Regions from separate parts of the Brevibacillus sp. YAE8 genome, predicted to be linked through region 3. Evidence: riboswitches for the same ligand, from Rfam matches in the RefSeq annotation. Region 3 holds a riboswitch; each other region holds the start of a gene.
The links. A riboswitch is a leader RNA that binds a small molecule or an ion and turns the genes downstream of it on or off. The one in region 3 is predicted to bind S-adenosylmethionine.

Region 1: linked by a shared signal. The riboswitch ahead of metK (methionine adenosyltransferase) and the one ahead of AC27IT_RS17930 (homocysteine synthase) in region 3 are both predicted to bind S-adenosylmethionine.
Region 2: linked by a shared signal. The riboswitch ahead of AC27IT_RS10695 (aminotransferase class I/II-fold pyridoxal phosphate-dependent enzyme) and the one ahead of AC27IT_RS17930 (homocysteine synthase) in region 3 are both predicted to bind S-adenosylmethionine.

What each region holds. Positions count from the first base shown of each region.
Region 1 is NZ_BAAIYG010000018.1:13,153-17,913, forward strand. It holds gene AC27IT_RS18735 (S8 family peptidase) at 1-1,310, shown strand, start outside; SAM riboswitch class I at 1,514-1,614, shown strand; gene metK (methionine adenosyltransferase) at 1,747-2,958, shown strand; gene AC27IT_RS18745 (polysaccharide deacetylase family protein) at 3,103-4,119, shown strand; gene AC27IT_RS18750 (sensor histidine kinase) at 4,116-4,761, shown strand, end outside.
Region 2 is NZ_BAAIYG010000005.1:228,562-233,322, forward strand. It holds gene AC27IT_RS10685 (YhcN/YlaJ family sporulation lipoprotein) at 68-688, shown strand; gene AC27IT_RS10690 (trans-sulfuration enzyme family protein) at 785-1,993, opposite strand; gene AC27IT_RS10695 (aminotransferase class I/II-fold pyridoxal phosphate-dependent enzyme) at 1,990-3,153, opposite strand; SAM riboswitch class I at 3,249-3,374, opposite strand; gene AC27IT_RS10700 (pyridoxamine 5'-phosphate oxidase family protein) at 3,464-3,919, opposite strand; gene AC27IT_RS10705 (DUF5665 domain-containing protein) at 4,095-4,403, shown strand; gene AC27IT_RS10710 (hypothetical protein) at 4,410-4,761, opposite strand, start outside.
Region 3 is NZ_BAAIYG010000016.1:65,296-70,056, forward strand. It holds gene AC27IT_RS17910 (hypothetical protein) at 1-11, opposite strand, end outside; gene AC27IT_RS17915 (YqzG/YhdC family protein) at 122-460, shown strand; gene AC27IT_RS17920 (SCO family protein) at 461-1,084, opposite strand; gene AC27IT_RS17925 (rhodanese-like domain-containing protein) at 1,210-1,521, opposite strand; SAM riboswitch class I at 2,016-2,124, shown strand; gene AC27IT_RS17930 (homocysteine synthase) at 2,214-3,518, shown strand; gene AC27IT_RS17935 (ArsR/SmtB family transcription factor) at 3,753-4,761, shown strand, end outside.

The DNA.
Region 1 (4,761 bases), on a different contig from region 3:
TGCTGACGAGCAAGTTCACGATCAACCCGGACCGCAATGAGCCAAACGATACGATGGCGACGGCAAGGCCGCTGGTAGGCAACCAGATCAGCGTCACGGGCAACTTCCACCAGGAGGGCGACCAGGACTGGTTCTCCTACTACGTCCGCGAATACGGGCATATGGATGTGACGGTGACTCCCGACAACAAGCGGGTGGACCTGGTGCTTGCCATAGGAAAGCAGGAAACCGGAAAAAATACGGTTTGGGACCCGCTCTACGACAACGTCGACCGCGATAATCCGTCGGAGCGTGCGAGCAAGGAAGTCTCCCCGGGAAAATACTACATTCGGGTCAGCGAGTATCAGCAAAATGCGGTGAACGGCGAATATCGCCTGGATCTCGGGTTCACCCCGCTGAAAAAAGATTTGAACGAGCCGAATGATACGTACAGCAGGGCGTCGCCGCTAGCCGCTGGAGGGGTCATGACCGGAACGATTCCGACGGCTTCGGATGCAGATTGGTTTCAATTTACGCTCAATACAGACTCGTACGTCACGATTCGAGCCCCGTTTATTCCGGTATCCAGCGGTTTTCGCATCGCTCTTTACAGCGAGAAAAACATGAACTACGCGCTCGCTTCGACAAACGAAGTGGCTGAGTTGTCCGATCGGGGCAGCGAGATTTTCAGCCTGCGGTTGCCAAAAGGCAAGTATTACGTGCGCCTGAACAGCGGCATTCCGTTCAAGTACGATGCGTACAAATTGACAGTCACGCAGCAGCCCCTCGTCTCGGGGTATCGGGATATTTCCGACCATTGGGCGCGCACAGAGATCGCCAGGCTGAGCTCCAAAGGAATTGTCCAAGGCTTCGGCGATGCGACGTTCAAGCCTAACGAGGCAGTAACTCGTGCGCAGTTTGCCACAATGCTGCTGCAGGCGATGCGCGCAACCGGCTCGAAGGTAGCCAGCGCGTATTCCGGACGGGAAGTGTTTTCTGATTTGCCAAAAAAGCACTGGGCGTACAACACCCTTGGAGTGGCTTATCAGCTCGGAGTCTTGAAGGGGTATCCAAACAGTCAGATCAAGCCTGACCAAGCTGTTTCGCGGGCGGAAATGGCCGCGATGATCGCCAGGGCGAAGGGCGTGGCTCTGAACAGCAGCAGCGCACCGAGCTATCGCGATGTTCCGGCCAGCCATTGGGCAGCACCGGCGATCGGCGCTTTGACGGCAAGAAACTGGCTAAACGGATACGGTTCGCTCTTCAAGCCACAGGGCAGCGCTACGCGGGCCGAGGTTGTTGTATTAATCGCCAAATCGTATCAAGTGTAAGAAAAAATTTCCGCTTTGCGTTCGACAGACGCATGGCATGGCTATATCGTCCTTGTGAAAACGCGGCTTCGATCACCTCAGACGCTTCCCGCAGGCGATTCCAACAGCGTTTTGTACAGGGCGATTTCGGCCAAAGAGGTGCTCTGGCAAAAGTCTATTGACACCACCTCAAAAAACAATTATTCTATAATCCGTAATGGATACTCTTATCCAGAGCAGGCGGAGGGACTGGCCCTATGAAGCCCGGCAACCGTCTGGAGCGGTGCTAACCAGCAGGACGGAAATCTGTTCTGGCCGATAAGAGGATGAAGGAAGCTAAAAGCGCTCAAACCTTTTCCTCCAAAAGATGGAAAAGGTTTTTTATTTGCGTTTACGTCGATAAAATCCTGACTCGGCTACCAAACTATTTGTATGAGGTCAAAGGAGGTATTTTCTCATGGCTTTGCAAAAAGGTCGTCGTCTGTTCACATCTGAGTCTGTAACCGAAGGACATCCGGATAAAATTTGTGACCAAATTTCCGACTCCATCCTGGACGCCATTTTGGCCAAGGATCCAAACGCTCGCGTAGCTTGCGAAACTTCCGTAACTACCGGGCTGGTTCTCGTAGCCGGTGAAATCACCACCAACACGTACGTGGACATCCAAAAGCTGGTGCGCGAAACGATCCGTGAGATCGGTTATGATCGTGCGAAGTTCGGCTTTGACGCTGACACTTGCGGCGTAATCACTGCGATCGGCGAGCAATCCGCTGACATCGCTCTCGGCGTAGACCAGGCTTTGGAAGCGCGCGAAGGCAAAATGACCGACGCTGAGATCGAAGCGATCGGTGCAGGTGACCAAGGTCTGATGTTCGGCTTTGCTTGCAACGAAACACCTGAGCTGATGCCGCTGCCGATCAGCATGTCCCACAAGCTGGCTCGCCGCTTGACTGAAGTTCGCAAAAACGGCACACTCGCCTACCTGCGTCCTGACGGCAAAACGCAAGTAACGGTTGAGTACGATGGGGACAAGCCAGTTCGCATCGACACCATCGTGATTTCGACTCAACACGCTCCTGAGACTACCTTGGAGCAAATCAAGCAAGACCTCATCGAACAAGTTATCAAACCAGTTGTTCCGGCTGAGCTGCTGGACGCTGACACCAAATACTTCATCAACCCGACTGGCCGCTTCGTAATCGGCGGACCTCAAGGGGACGCTGGTCTGACTGGCCGCAAAATCATCGTAGACACTTACGGTGGCTACGCTCGTCACGGCGGCGGCGCGTTCTCCGGTAAAGATCCGACAAAAGTAGACCGCTCCGGCGCTTACGCTGCTCGTTACGTAGCGAAAAACATTGTGGCTGCTGGCCTGGCTGACAAATGCGAAGTGCAAGTGGCTTACGCAATCGGTGTAGCGCAGCCTGTATCCATCGCTGTTGATACTTTTGGTACAGGAACCGTTTCCGAAGAAGATCTGGTGAAACTGGTGCGCAAACACTTCGACCTGCGTCCGGCTGGCATCATCAAGCAGCTCGACCTGCGTCGCCCTATCTACAAACAAACAGCGGCTTATGGCCACTTTGGACGCAATGACCTGAATGTTCCTTGGGAGCAAACAGACAAAGCAGAAGTTCTGAAGCAAGAAGCTGCGCAACTGGCAAAATAAGAACGACAAAGAAAGAGCCTGGTAAAGCTACTGGGCTCTTTTTTTATTACGGGGAAAATTTTCCAGTTATTGGTGGGCTTTAAGCGAAGGGGAAATGTAGGACTGTGTCGAATCTCCTAGTGAGGAAGTAGAGGAGGGGTTTCTTTGCCGAACAAAAGGCTCTTCCTGACCGTATTTGTTATTTCTTTATTGCTGGTTATGTCTGCATTGGGGATTGGTGAATTTTACCAATCAAAAAAGAATGCCCAAAAAGTGCAACCTTTTCCCCAAGTAGATACGTCTATAAGCATAAGCGAGGCGGAAATTGCTGAGCCAAACGTCACGCAGAACGAAAAAGCAACGGTAAAGCCGAAAAAGTGGTATAACAATCAGGTAGTCGTCCTGACGTATCACCATGTCACGGATGCATCAGGCCAGCGCTACGTCATTTCGCCTGAGCAATTTGCAAAACATATGTCGTTTTTGCACGAAAACGACTTGCAGCCGATCTCGTTGGATGAGTTTTTGCATTTTGTGGATACAGGGAGCTTGCCGACCGAAAATGCTGTCCTGATTACCTTTGACGACGGCTATGAGAGTTATTACACGAAGGCTTTTCCCACCTTACGTACATACGGCTACCCGTCAGTGAACTTCGTGATCGCAGGGCGCTTGCGAGATGTAGCCGATCGAAAACGGGAGAACATGACGACGCCACTTACGCGTCAACAAGTCATGGAAATGCTTCACTCTGGGCTGGCTGATATCGGTTCGCATACGTACAGCCTGCACGAAGAGGAAGCGCGGAATGAATGGGGAGAGATGGGGCCAGAGACGGCTCCCGTCTATTTGCAGGATTTACAACGACTGGAAAATGAGAAAGAATACAGGGATCGGCTCTACGTTGATTTCAGTATGTCTCGTGCAGGCTTGAACAAATGGATGGGCCGGGAGATAAAAACGATTTCATTGCCTTTTGGCTACACGAATCCCATCGTACTGGAGACAGCGCGACAGGCAGGCTACGGATATGTCTTTACTTCTACACCCGGTTTTGTCAAAAGGGGAGTAGATCCGTTCGCCATTCCACGAAATGATGTGGGCCTGCGAGATGTAGATGAGGTCAAACTCCATCAGTTGTTCACGAAAGCGAAAAAAGAGTTCGAAGGAGAGCAATCATGAACAAAGTGATCGACATCAGCGTGCTGGATGGGGTGATTAAGAGAACCATTGAAACTGTGGAAACGAGTAAAACCCAAATTTTTGATATAGCCGAAAGTGCCAGACAGCAAGGCAACTCGTTGAAGTTTGACTTGCACGAGCTTCGGCAGGAAATCTCGAAGGTCATCCAAAAGGTCGATGCGCTGGAGCTGGCCTATCGAAAGTCGCGCAACAGGCTCGTTCAGGTAAGCCGCAACTTCCACATGTACACGGAAGACGACATTCGCATCGCCTACGAGGAAGCGAGCCGGATACAGGTGGAGCTGTCCATCTACCGCGAGCGGGAAAACAACCTGAAGCGCCGTCGCAACGACCTGGAGCGACAGTTGCGAACGCTGGAGGAAACGATCGACCGCGCCGAGAAGCTCGTTTCCCAGATGAGTGTCGTGCTCGGCTACTTGACTGGCGACCTGAGCAAGATCGGAGAAGCGCTGGAATCGGCCAAACAGACTCAATTGATGGGGCTGAAGATCATCCAGGCCCAGGAAGAGGAGCGCAAGCGTGTCGCACGCGAGATTCACGACGGACCGGCCCAATCGATGGCAAACGTCGTGCTGCGCTCTGAAATCGTGGAGCGGATGCTGAAAAACGAGCGCATTCTGG
Region 2 (4,761 bases), on a different contig from region 3:
GGGCTGCAAGGACAAAATACAGGTAACCTGCCCTCCGCTTTCAGGAGGCATTACGGGGAAAGGGAGAATGCGTATGAAACGGATGATTATCGGCTGCCTGGGCGCCAGCCTGCTTTTGTCTGGATGCATGTCGAACAACAAGCCGCCAGCCAATCAGGCTGCCCCACAGCCCAACCAGCAAGTGCCTCATACCCAGCGCGTCCAGCAAACGGCCCCGGAACCAGCTTACAACCAATCTTCGCAAGCGACGGCCGACCGGCTTGTGCAACTGGCTACCCGTGTGAAAAAGGTTAACGGTGCGACGGCGGTCGTCATCGGCAAGATCGCTGTCGTCGGGATTGATGTGGATGCCCATCTCGATCGGCCCGAGGTCGGCGTCATCAAGTACACCGTTGCCGAAGCGATGAAAGAAGACCCGCAGGGCGCAAACGCAATCGTGACAGCCGATCCGGACATCGTCCAGCGCCTGAAGGAAATGGCTGCGGACATTCGCCGGGGCCACCCGATCTCGGGCTTCGCCGAGGAGTTGGCTGACATCGTCGGCCGCATCATTCCACAGTTGCCGCGCGACGTAAGGCAGCGGGAGGAAACGCCCTCGCAGGAAAATGAACAGCGCATCAACAAAGACGGCCGCGCGACACCGCAAGGAAACGACAAGATCAACGTAAACCGCACAGGCGCACCATAAAAAAAACTCTCTCGAAGCCATTTCAAGGATGAGCGAACGCGTTTTAGTGAAAGATTTACGATTCAGTAAAGAAAAAGAGGCATTCGCCTCGGGAAATTACGCCCGGGAGAATGCCTCTTTTTGTTGCGGCTGGACGGATTGTTGTGGCTGAACCGAACTCAGCGGCGGCAATGCGTCCAGTGCCTGCTTCAAGTCCGCGAGCAAGTCGTCCACGTCCTCCAACCCTGCGGACAACCGGATCAAGCCATCGGTAATGCCGCGCGCTTCCCGCTCCGCTGCGGGCATCGCCGCATGCGACATCATCACCGGATACGACAAGATCGTCTCGACAGCCCCCAGGCTCACTGCCACAATCGGCAGCTTCACCCGGTCAAACAACGCCTTGGCTCGCTCACGGCTCCCTACATCGAACGACAGAACCGCACCGTGGCCGCTTGCTTGCTGTTGCTGGACGAGATGCCCCGGATGGTCAGCCAAGCCCGTGTAGTAAACGCGGCTCACGCCAGGGTGCGTGGACAGCCACTCCGCGAGAATCCCTGCCGACTTTGTGCTGACATCCAGACGTGCCTTGAGCGTTTTCAGCCCGCGCATGACGAGCCAGCAATCCTGTACCCCAAGAATCGCGCCCATGCCGTTCTGGATCAGGTACAGTTGCTCGCCGAGCGCGGCGTCGCGCGTCACTGCCAGCCCGGCAACCACGTCGCTGTGGCCGCCGATAAACTTGGTCGCGCTGTGGATGACGACGTCCGCCCCCAGCTCCAGCGGCCGCTGATAGTACGGCGTCAAAAACGTATTGTCGACAATGACGAGCAGCCCGTGCTCCTTCGCAACGGCTGACACCGCCGCGATGTCGGTCACTTTCAGCGTCGGATTGGACGGCGTTTCCAGATACACTCCCTTGGTCGCCGGAGTAATCGCCTCCCGCACGGCCTCTGTCTGGGTCGCATCGACAAACGTAACGGAAATGCCCATTCTCGACAGCACGCGGGTCAAAAAGCGGAAGGTGCCGCCGTACACGTCCTCCGCGACTACGATATGGTCGCCAGCCGAAAACAGCATGAACACGCTGGAGATCGCCGCCATGCCGGACGAGAAAGCAAAGCCGCGCGCGCCGCCTTCGAGAGCGGCAATCGCTTCCTCCAGCGCGTGTCTGGTCGGATTGCCGGAACGGGCGTAGTCATACGTGCCTGGCTGGTCGAGATCAAACTGGTGAAACGTGGAAGCCTGGTAAATCGGAACCGACGACGCCCCTGTGAACGGATCGATGCAAGTAGAGCCATGCAAAACCTTCGTTGCGAAATTCATCGCGCAGCCCCCCCAACGACAAGACTTGCGTCCAAAGCCTGAAACAGATCAGCGATCAAGTCTTCCGGATGCTCAATCCCGACCGACAGCCTCAGCAATCGGTCACAAACGCCGACATACTCCCGTACTTCCAGCGGAATGTCAGCGTGGGTCTGTGTCGCCGGATACGTACACAACGACTCGACGCCGCCAAGGCTTTCCGCAAAAGAAACGATGCGCAGATTTTGCAAAAACAAGCCCACCTGCTCCGCAGACCGTACCCGGAATGAAACCATACCGCTATAACCGCTTGCCTGGCTCGCCTGGATGGCATGCCCGGGGTGTTCTTGCAGCCCTGGGTAAAACACTTCGGCGACAGCCGGATGCTCCTGCAGCTTTTTTGCAACCGCGAGCGCGTTTGTCTGATGTCTTTCCATGCGCAGCGCCAATGTCTTCATTCCGCGTACCAACAGCCAGCTATCTTGTGGACCCAATACCGCTCCGATGGAATTATGCAAAAACCGGATTTTTTCCGACAACTCCTCGCCTTTTGTCACGATCAGTCCGGCCAGTACATCGTTGTGGCCACCCAAGTACTTCGTCGCACTGTGCAACACGATATCTGCGCCAAGCTCCAGCGGGCGTTGACAATAAGGGGTCATGAACGTGTTGTCGACTATCGTCAAAAGTCCATGCTGCTTTGCCAGCCCGGCGATTTGGCGAAGATCGGTAATCTGCATGAGCGGATTCGTCGGCGTCTCGACGAAGATCGCCTTTGTCTCGGCTCGCAGCGCGTTTTGCACCGCTTCCAGGTCGCGCAAGTCTACGTACGTAAAAGACAGGCCGTAGCGGGAAAGCACCTGCTCAAACAAGCGATACGTCCCTCCGTACAAATCGAGCGACACAATGAGATGATCTCCCTGGGAAAACAGCCCCATGACCGTATGAACCGCCGCCATTCCCGATGCGCAGGCAAAGCCCGCATCGCCCGATTCTGCCTCGGCGATGGCTTCTTCCAAAACCGTGCGGGTCGGATTGGCCGTGCGTGTATAGTCAAAGCCTGTGCTCTGCCCCAATGCCGGGTGGCGATATGCGGTGGCATAGTAGACAGGAAAGCTGACCGCCCCTGTTTTTTCATCTCTGCCTACGCCTGCTTGAATCAATTTTGTTTCCAGTCTCATACGTAACTCTCTCCCTCCAATGATGTACGAGGGGCATGAAAAAAGCCCCCTTTCCTCTGAAAGAAGGCTTTGTTTACGTCACCGTAAGCAAGACCTTCTCATCTTTCAGAGTTAAAAAACTCTGCAGGAATTAGCACCATTATCTCCCCGCATGAACGAACATGCAGGTGATTGGTTGCCGGGCATCATCGGGCCAGTCCCTCCGCCTCTCTGGATAAGAAGTTTTGCTATTCAATTTGAATGACCTAATACTAAAGGATACGGCGGTTTTTTGTCAACAGGATTTTCCACTGTTGTGCGGCCGTCTTGACTAGGCGTTTTTCAGCGCAGTCATGACCTGGTTGTCCAGCTTCGCAGCCGCGTTTTTGTCGTACGTCTTTTCGTATTGCGGTTCTACGGAAATGCGCGAGCCGTAAAACATGACGTCTCGGACGGAGTCAATCGCGATCTCCACCAGCGCCAGCTTCAGCGGAACGCCCTCCAGCCGCTCGGCTTTCACTGCGGCGCGTCCGTTGATCGCAAAAGAGGAGCCTGCCCCGATCAGATGCAGGACGACCTGCGGCTCTTTGGCAATATTGGCGAGTATGCGCGAGCGGTTATCCACGGCAAAGCGGATGAGTCCGCTGTTCACCGCCAATGTCCAGGACAAGGAGCTGAGCGATGGCGCTCCTGTCTCGTGATCGACGGTGCCGAGCGTCACAAATCGCTCTTTTTGCAGGAGCGCGAACAGTTCTTCCGACAAGGTTTGGGATACGGTTTCAGCCATTCGGATGCCTCCTCGTAAACGGTAGTACGTCTATTGTACCCCTCGCATCTGCCATTAGGCAAACGTTTCCTCCCCGCCTTGATTCTGCCTGTTTTTTTCCCTACACTGGTAAAAAACAAAGCCGTACCGGATAAGGAGGTTGGAAAAAGTGGCACCTACGCCTACAGACCGGCTTATGCACAAAATCGACCAGGTCCTCCACGAGCTGCAGGAAGTGAGGAAATTGAACGAGCGCATGGACAAAATCGCCATGTTTTTGGAGGATATCCGGCTCGCAGACGTGATCCAAAACTACACAGCCCCGCGCAAGCTGCTCTGGATCAATTTCCTCGCAGGGCTTGCCCGGGGTCTTGGCTTGACGATTGGAACAGCGATCGTGCTGGCGCTGCTCGGCTCGCTTTTGACGCAGTTTCTCTCGATCCCTATCCTCGGCGATTACATCCGCGAGCTGGTCGAGTATGTTCAGACTTACAAGCAGCCGTAAACGAGACTACTTGCCGCTTCTTTTGCCGCGGTCGTCGTCATCGTCGTCGTCGCGGTCATCGTCGCGGTCATCTTTGTCGCCATCTTTCCATTTGCCGTCGTAGTTTTTCCAATAGCCGTATGCTTTTCCGTTTGGATAGTGGTGCTTGTCTTTATCCTTGTCGTCCTTATCGTCATCCTTCTTCGGCACGGCGGTAATTTTCGTGCTCAGCGCGATGTCCGCCTGCTTTACCAGCTTGTCTTTCGCGTACAGTTCCAGATGGACGGTTTTCGCAGCAAACGAGCGGTTTTTGTAGGTAAAGGTCACGGTGTATTCGCCCTTGTCGTTTGGCTTGATCTCCTTTTTCTTGCCGTCCGGG
Region 3 (4,761 bases):
AAGTAGTACATGAAATCCCCCGCTTTCCAAATTGTAAATATTTTCTACGAATGACATGGAAAAAAGGCTTCAAAATAGAGGGCAAGCTTGTTTTCCAATACAAAAAAGGGGGTCTTACGCCATGCAAGCCTCTGTATCTGTTCGCCTCGCGCGAAGCGTCCTGACCGCTATCGCAGCAAGCCTGCTGTTATTCTTCTTCCAGTATGCCCCTGCCTGCGCCCAGCCGCCATATGCCAAATGGGGCAGATTGGCGATGCAGGAGACGATGAAAAAATATCCGCATGCCCAGATCGTCGACTACCTGCACGTCGGGCGCACAGCAAAAACGCCCACCACGTCAGAGGAGACGTTCAAACTCTTGCTCCAGGAGGGCAATCGCAGGTGGGCGTTACTCGTGCATATTGAATTTGAAAATCAAACCGAGCATGTCGTGCAGATCACGTACGAGGAATCAGCCTGATTAGTCCGCAAGCTGCTCCATTTCCTTCAGCATCTGCTCCATGTCCATGTCGGCTGCCATGCCGTAGGCGCGGCGCATGTTTCCGTCGCCATCGACGAGGAACATGCGGGCGGTATGGGCAAAGGAACCGTCAGGCTGCTTCAATACGGCAATCCCGAAATCCTTCGTCACCTTTTCCACCGCCTGGGCATCGCCGCGCAAAAACTTCCAGCCGCTCTGATCCGCCTTGAACTTCGCCGCGTACTGCTGCAACACTTCTGGCGTGTCGAAATCCGGGTCAAAGGTGATGGAAATGAACTCGACCTTGTCGCCGAACAGCTTTTTCTCCTTGAGCTGCTCTTGCAGCTTGGACATGTTGTACGTCGTCGCCGGGCAAATGTCAGGGCAGTTGGTGAACATGAACTCGACCAGCCGCACCTTGCCTTTGCCTTCCGAAAACGTAAACGAAGTGCCGTCACTGTTGTCCAACGTAAAATCGGCAATCGGCTTCATCACGGGAATCGGCTCTTTTGCCATGTATTTGTAGCCCAACACGCCTACAATCGCGAGGATAATCACGCCTGCGAGCACCGTAAACCAATGGCGCTGCAACGCGGATCCTTGTTGCTGTGCTCCCTCACTCACGATTTTCTTCCTCCCCTGCTTCTCTCATGCGTCCGCCGCTATACCGCGTAAAAGCGCATGTTTCTTTTTGTGTGGAAAACGTCTCGGCGTTGCCAGTGCGGTCGTGACCGTATGGACCGTACGGCTTACACTTCCTTCTCGCCAGGCCAAGCCAGCATGCCGCCGACCATATTGGCAGCGTCAAAGCCAAGCTCACACAAATATTCGGTCGCTCTGTGGCTGCGCGCACCGCTGCGGCACACCATGACGACCGGGATCTCCTTGTCCAGCTCGTCGATGCGATGCGGCAAAAAGCCGAGCGGAATCAGCTTGGCTTCTTTGATATGGCCTTCGTTCCACTCCTCCACCTCACGCACGTCAATCACCTGAAGCTTTTCGTTGGCCGCGAGCTTTTCCAGCAGCTCCTGCGGGGTAATTTCCTTCACGCCATGGCTCATCGCGTATGTTCCTCCTATATGTACAATCGTTTGGTCGTTTTCTGCCACTCCCATCATATCATAGGGCCATGCCATTTTCTAACGACGCGGGCGGCGAAAGCGCGGAGATATAGGGACAAATTTGTGACAGTGTGAGGGTGGGTTTGTTTTTGGACAGGGAGATGGTTGGTCGGTACAGGCGGGTGACACATTTACAAAAATAACCATTCTATATATGAAGACTACTATACAAAACAGCATTCTCTTTTTGGTTTGGAAAAAGGCGGGTGCAAGAAACGCAGAGCACCCTTGGAGTGCGGGGCATCAGCCTGCAAACCACGTCAACAAGGCGTATCACACAGGTACTTTGGACGTCATGGGAAACAGCATGAACGGGTGAGCATGAACAAATCTCTCAACGCCTCAATCCCACCAAATCCAACCTGATAACTCATTATTGATTATTGACAGTGAAGTGTGGTTTTTCATACAATTATGACAACAACTGAAGCAACAGTTCATCAAGAGCGGTGGAGGGACAGGCCCTGTGAAACCCGGCAACCAGCAAGCGTGCCTTGCGCGGTGCTAATTCCTGCAGAATCCATAGATTCTGAGAGATGAGTGCACACCCGTGTATAGCCGGAGCCTTCTTCTCCTCAGAGGAATGCTCCGTTTTTTTATCCCTAATCCCCATATATAAAGGAGAGATAAGCATGTCTGACCAGCAACAATGGAAACCGGAAACCCTCGCTGTACATGGTGGACAAGAAGTAGATCCCGTAACAGGCTCGCGCGCCGTTCCGATCTATCAGACGACTTCCTACGTCTTCCGCGACACGGAGCACGCCGCCAACCTGTTTGGCTTAAAAGAGTTCGGCAACATTTACACCCGCATCATGAATCCGACCCAGGACGCCTTTGAAAAGCGCGTGGCACTCCTGGAAGGCGGCGTCGGTGCTCTGGCAACTTCCTCTGGTCAGGCAGCGATCACCTTTTCCATTTTGAACATCGCCCAAGCCGGGGATGAAATTGTCGCATCCAGCAGCTTGTACGGCGGTACGTACAACCTTTTTGCGCACACTTTGCCGCGTCTTGGCATCAAGGTTCACTTTGTCGATCAGTCCAATCCGGAAAACTTCCGGGCGTTCATCAATGATAAAACAAAGGCGCTCTTTTGCGAGACGATCGGCAACCCTCGCATTGACGTGGCGGACTTGCAGGCAATCGCTGACATCGCGCACGAAAACGGCGTGCCGCTGATCGTGGACAACACGTTCGCTTCGCCGATCTTGTGCCGTCCATTCGAGCATGGCGCAGACATCGTCGTCCACTCCACGACCAAGTTCATCGGCGGGCACGGCACAGCGATCGGCGGCATCATCGTCGATTCCGGCAAGTTCGACTGGAACAACGGCAAATTCCCGGGCCTGACGACACCAGACCCGAGCTATCACGGCGTCGTCTATACAGAAGCCGTCGGACCGCTCGCCTACATCATCAAGGCGCGTGTCCAGTTGCAGCGCGATATCGGCGCAGCCGTGGCCCCGATCAACTCCTTCCTGTTCCTGCAAGGCTTGGAGACGCTGCACCTGCGCATGGAACGCCACAGCCAGAACGCCCTGGCTGTAGCCCAATTCCTCGCCGCGCATCCAGCGGTCGAGTGGGTCAGCTACCCTGGCCTTGAAGGCGACGCCCACTACGCGCTGGCACAAAAATATTTGCCAAAAGGCGCTGGCGCCATCCTCACCTTTGGCATTCGCGGCGGCGTGAAGGCAGGCAAAACACTGATTGAATCCGTGAAGCTGTTCTCGCACCTGGCCAACGTGGGCGATTCCAAGTCGCTCGTCATCCATCCGGCCAGCACGACGCACCAGCAGATGAATGAGGAAGAACAGGCGGCTGCCGGGGTCACGCCAGGGCTGATCCGACTGTCGGTGGGCACAGAGGCGATCGACGACATCATCGGCGATCTGGAGCAGGCATTGCAACGCGCCGTTCAACCTTCTACTGTCAACTAAGTTTGCTTTTGTCTCGTAAAAAGTGGCACGCAACTCTCGCGGGAGAGGCGTGCCGCTTTTCTTTTTTCGGGTGCTGTCTTCTGCTTGCTGCTTTCAGGCGCTCGCCCCTCTTCCTGCCACACTCAACGATTCTGGTTCGAAATCCATCTAACCAGTCATACGAAAAATATTGAATTTACAATTCAAAACATTTAGAATGAGACGTACTACAAATACTGGAAGGATGATCCCCTCTTGAAAGTATGGAACATCGGGAGCGAACGCACGACCTACGAGGTGCAATTCGCCTTTTCGCCGCTTTTTGAAGCAGCGCTGGGCATCGCCGTTGCCACTTACGAGCAGATTCATCACACGCTGGAGCAGCCGCCCGCCCACTGGCGCGAGCTAATCGAGGCGCTGCCTCCTGCTGTCCAGCGCGAGGTCGCTTACGCCAAGGCGCACAACACATGGAAGACGCTTTTGCATCTGCTTCACCAGTACCGCCAGCAGCCTTTTGCCGAGCTGGAGGCGTTTCTTGGCTACGTCAGGCAGTTGCCAGAAGAAGAGCTGCGCTATCAGGCACTGCCTTTTTTGGGCGAAGCGCGGCAAGCTTCCCGGCGAAAAGCCGCGCAAGGAAGCAGCGCCGATCGCGAACTGTTGCAGGCGGCCTGTCGCAGCCATCTCTTTTTCGAACGGTACATCGCCCATATTACTTCGGTGGACGCGGAGGAATTGCGCCAGCACCTGCTCGTGCTGATGGAAGGCTGGTATCAAGCGCACATCGAGCCGCAGGAGGAGCGCATCTGCCGCATGCTCGAACGGGAGATTGCCCAAAAGCGCGGCATGCAAGAAAAGCTCGACCCGGAAGCGCTGGTGGAATGGGCGACCGGAGCAAGCTATCCGCCTGAGCCGACTGTCACCCGCGTCCTGCTGATTCCGCAGGCGGTCTATCGCCCCTGGACGGTGCAGGCCGATGACGCAGGCTGCAAAATTTTTTACTACCCGGTTGCCGATGAAAACTTGCGCGAGCAAATCGACCCGTACCAGCCGCCGCAGACGCTGGTCCAATCCTTCAAGGCGCTCGGAGACGAGCAGCGGCTCCGCATGGCCAAAATGCTCGCAAAACAGGAGCTGACGCTGCAAGAACTGACAGAAGCGCTCCAGATGGCCAAATCGACGGTGCATCATCACTTGTCGATGCTGCGCTCCGCCCGGCTGGTCGAGACGAGCGGAACCCGCTATCGCCTGCGCAGCCAAGCGCTCT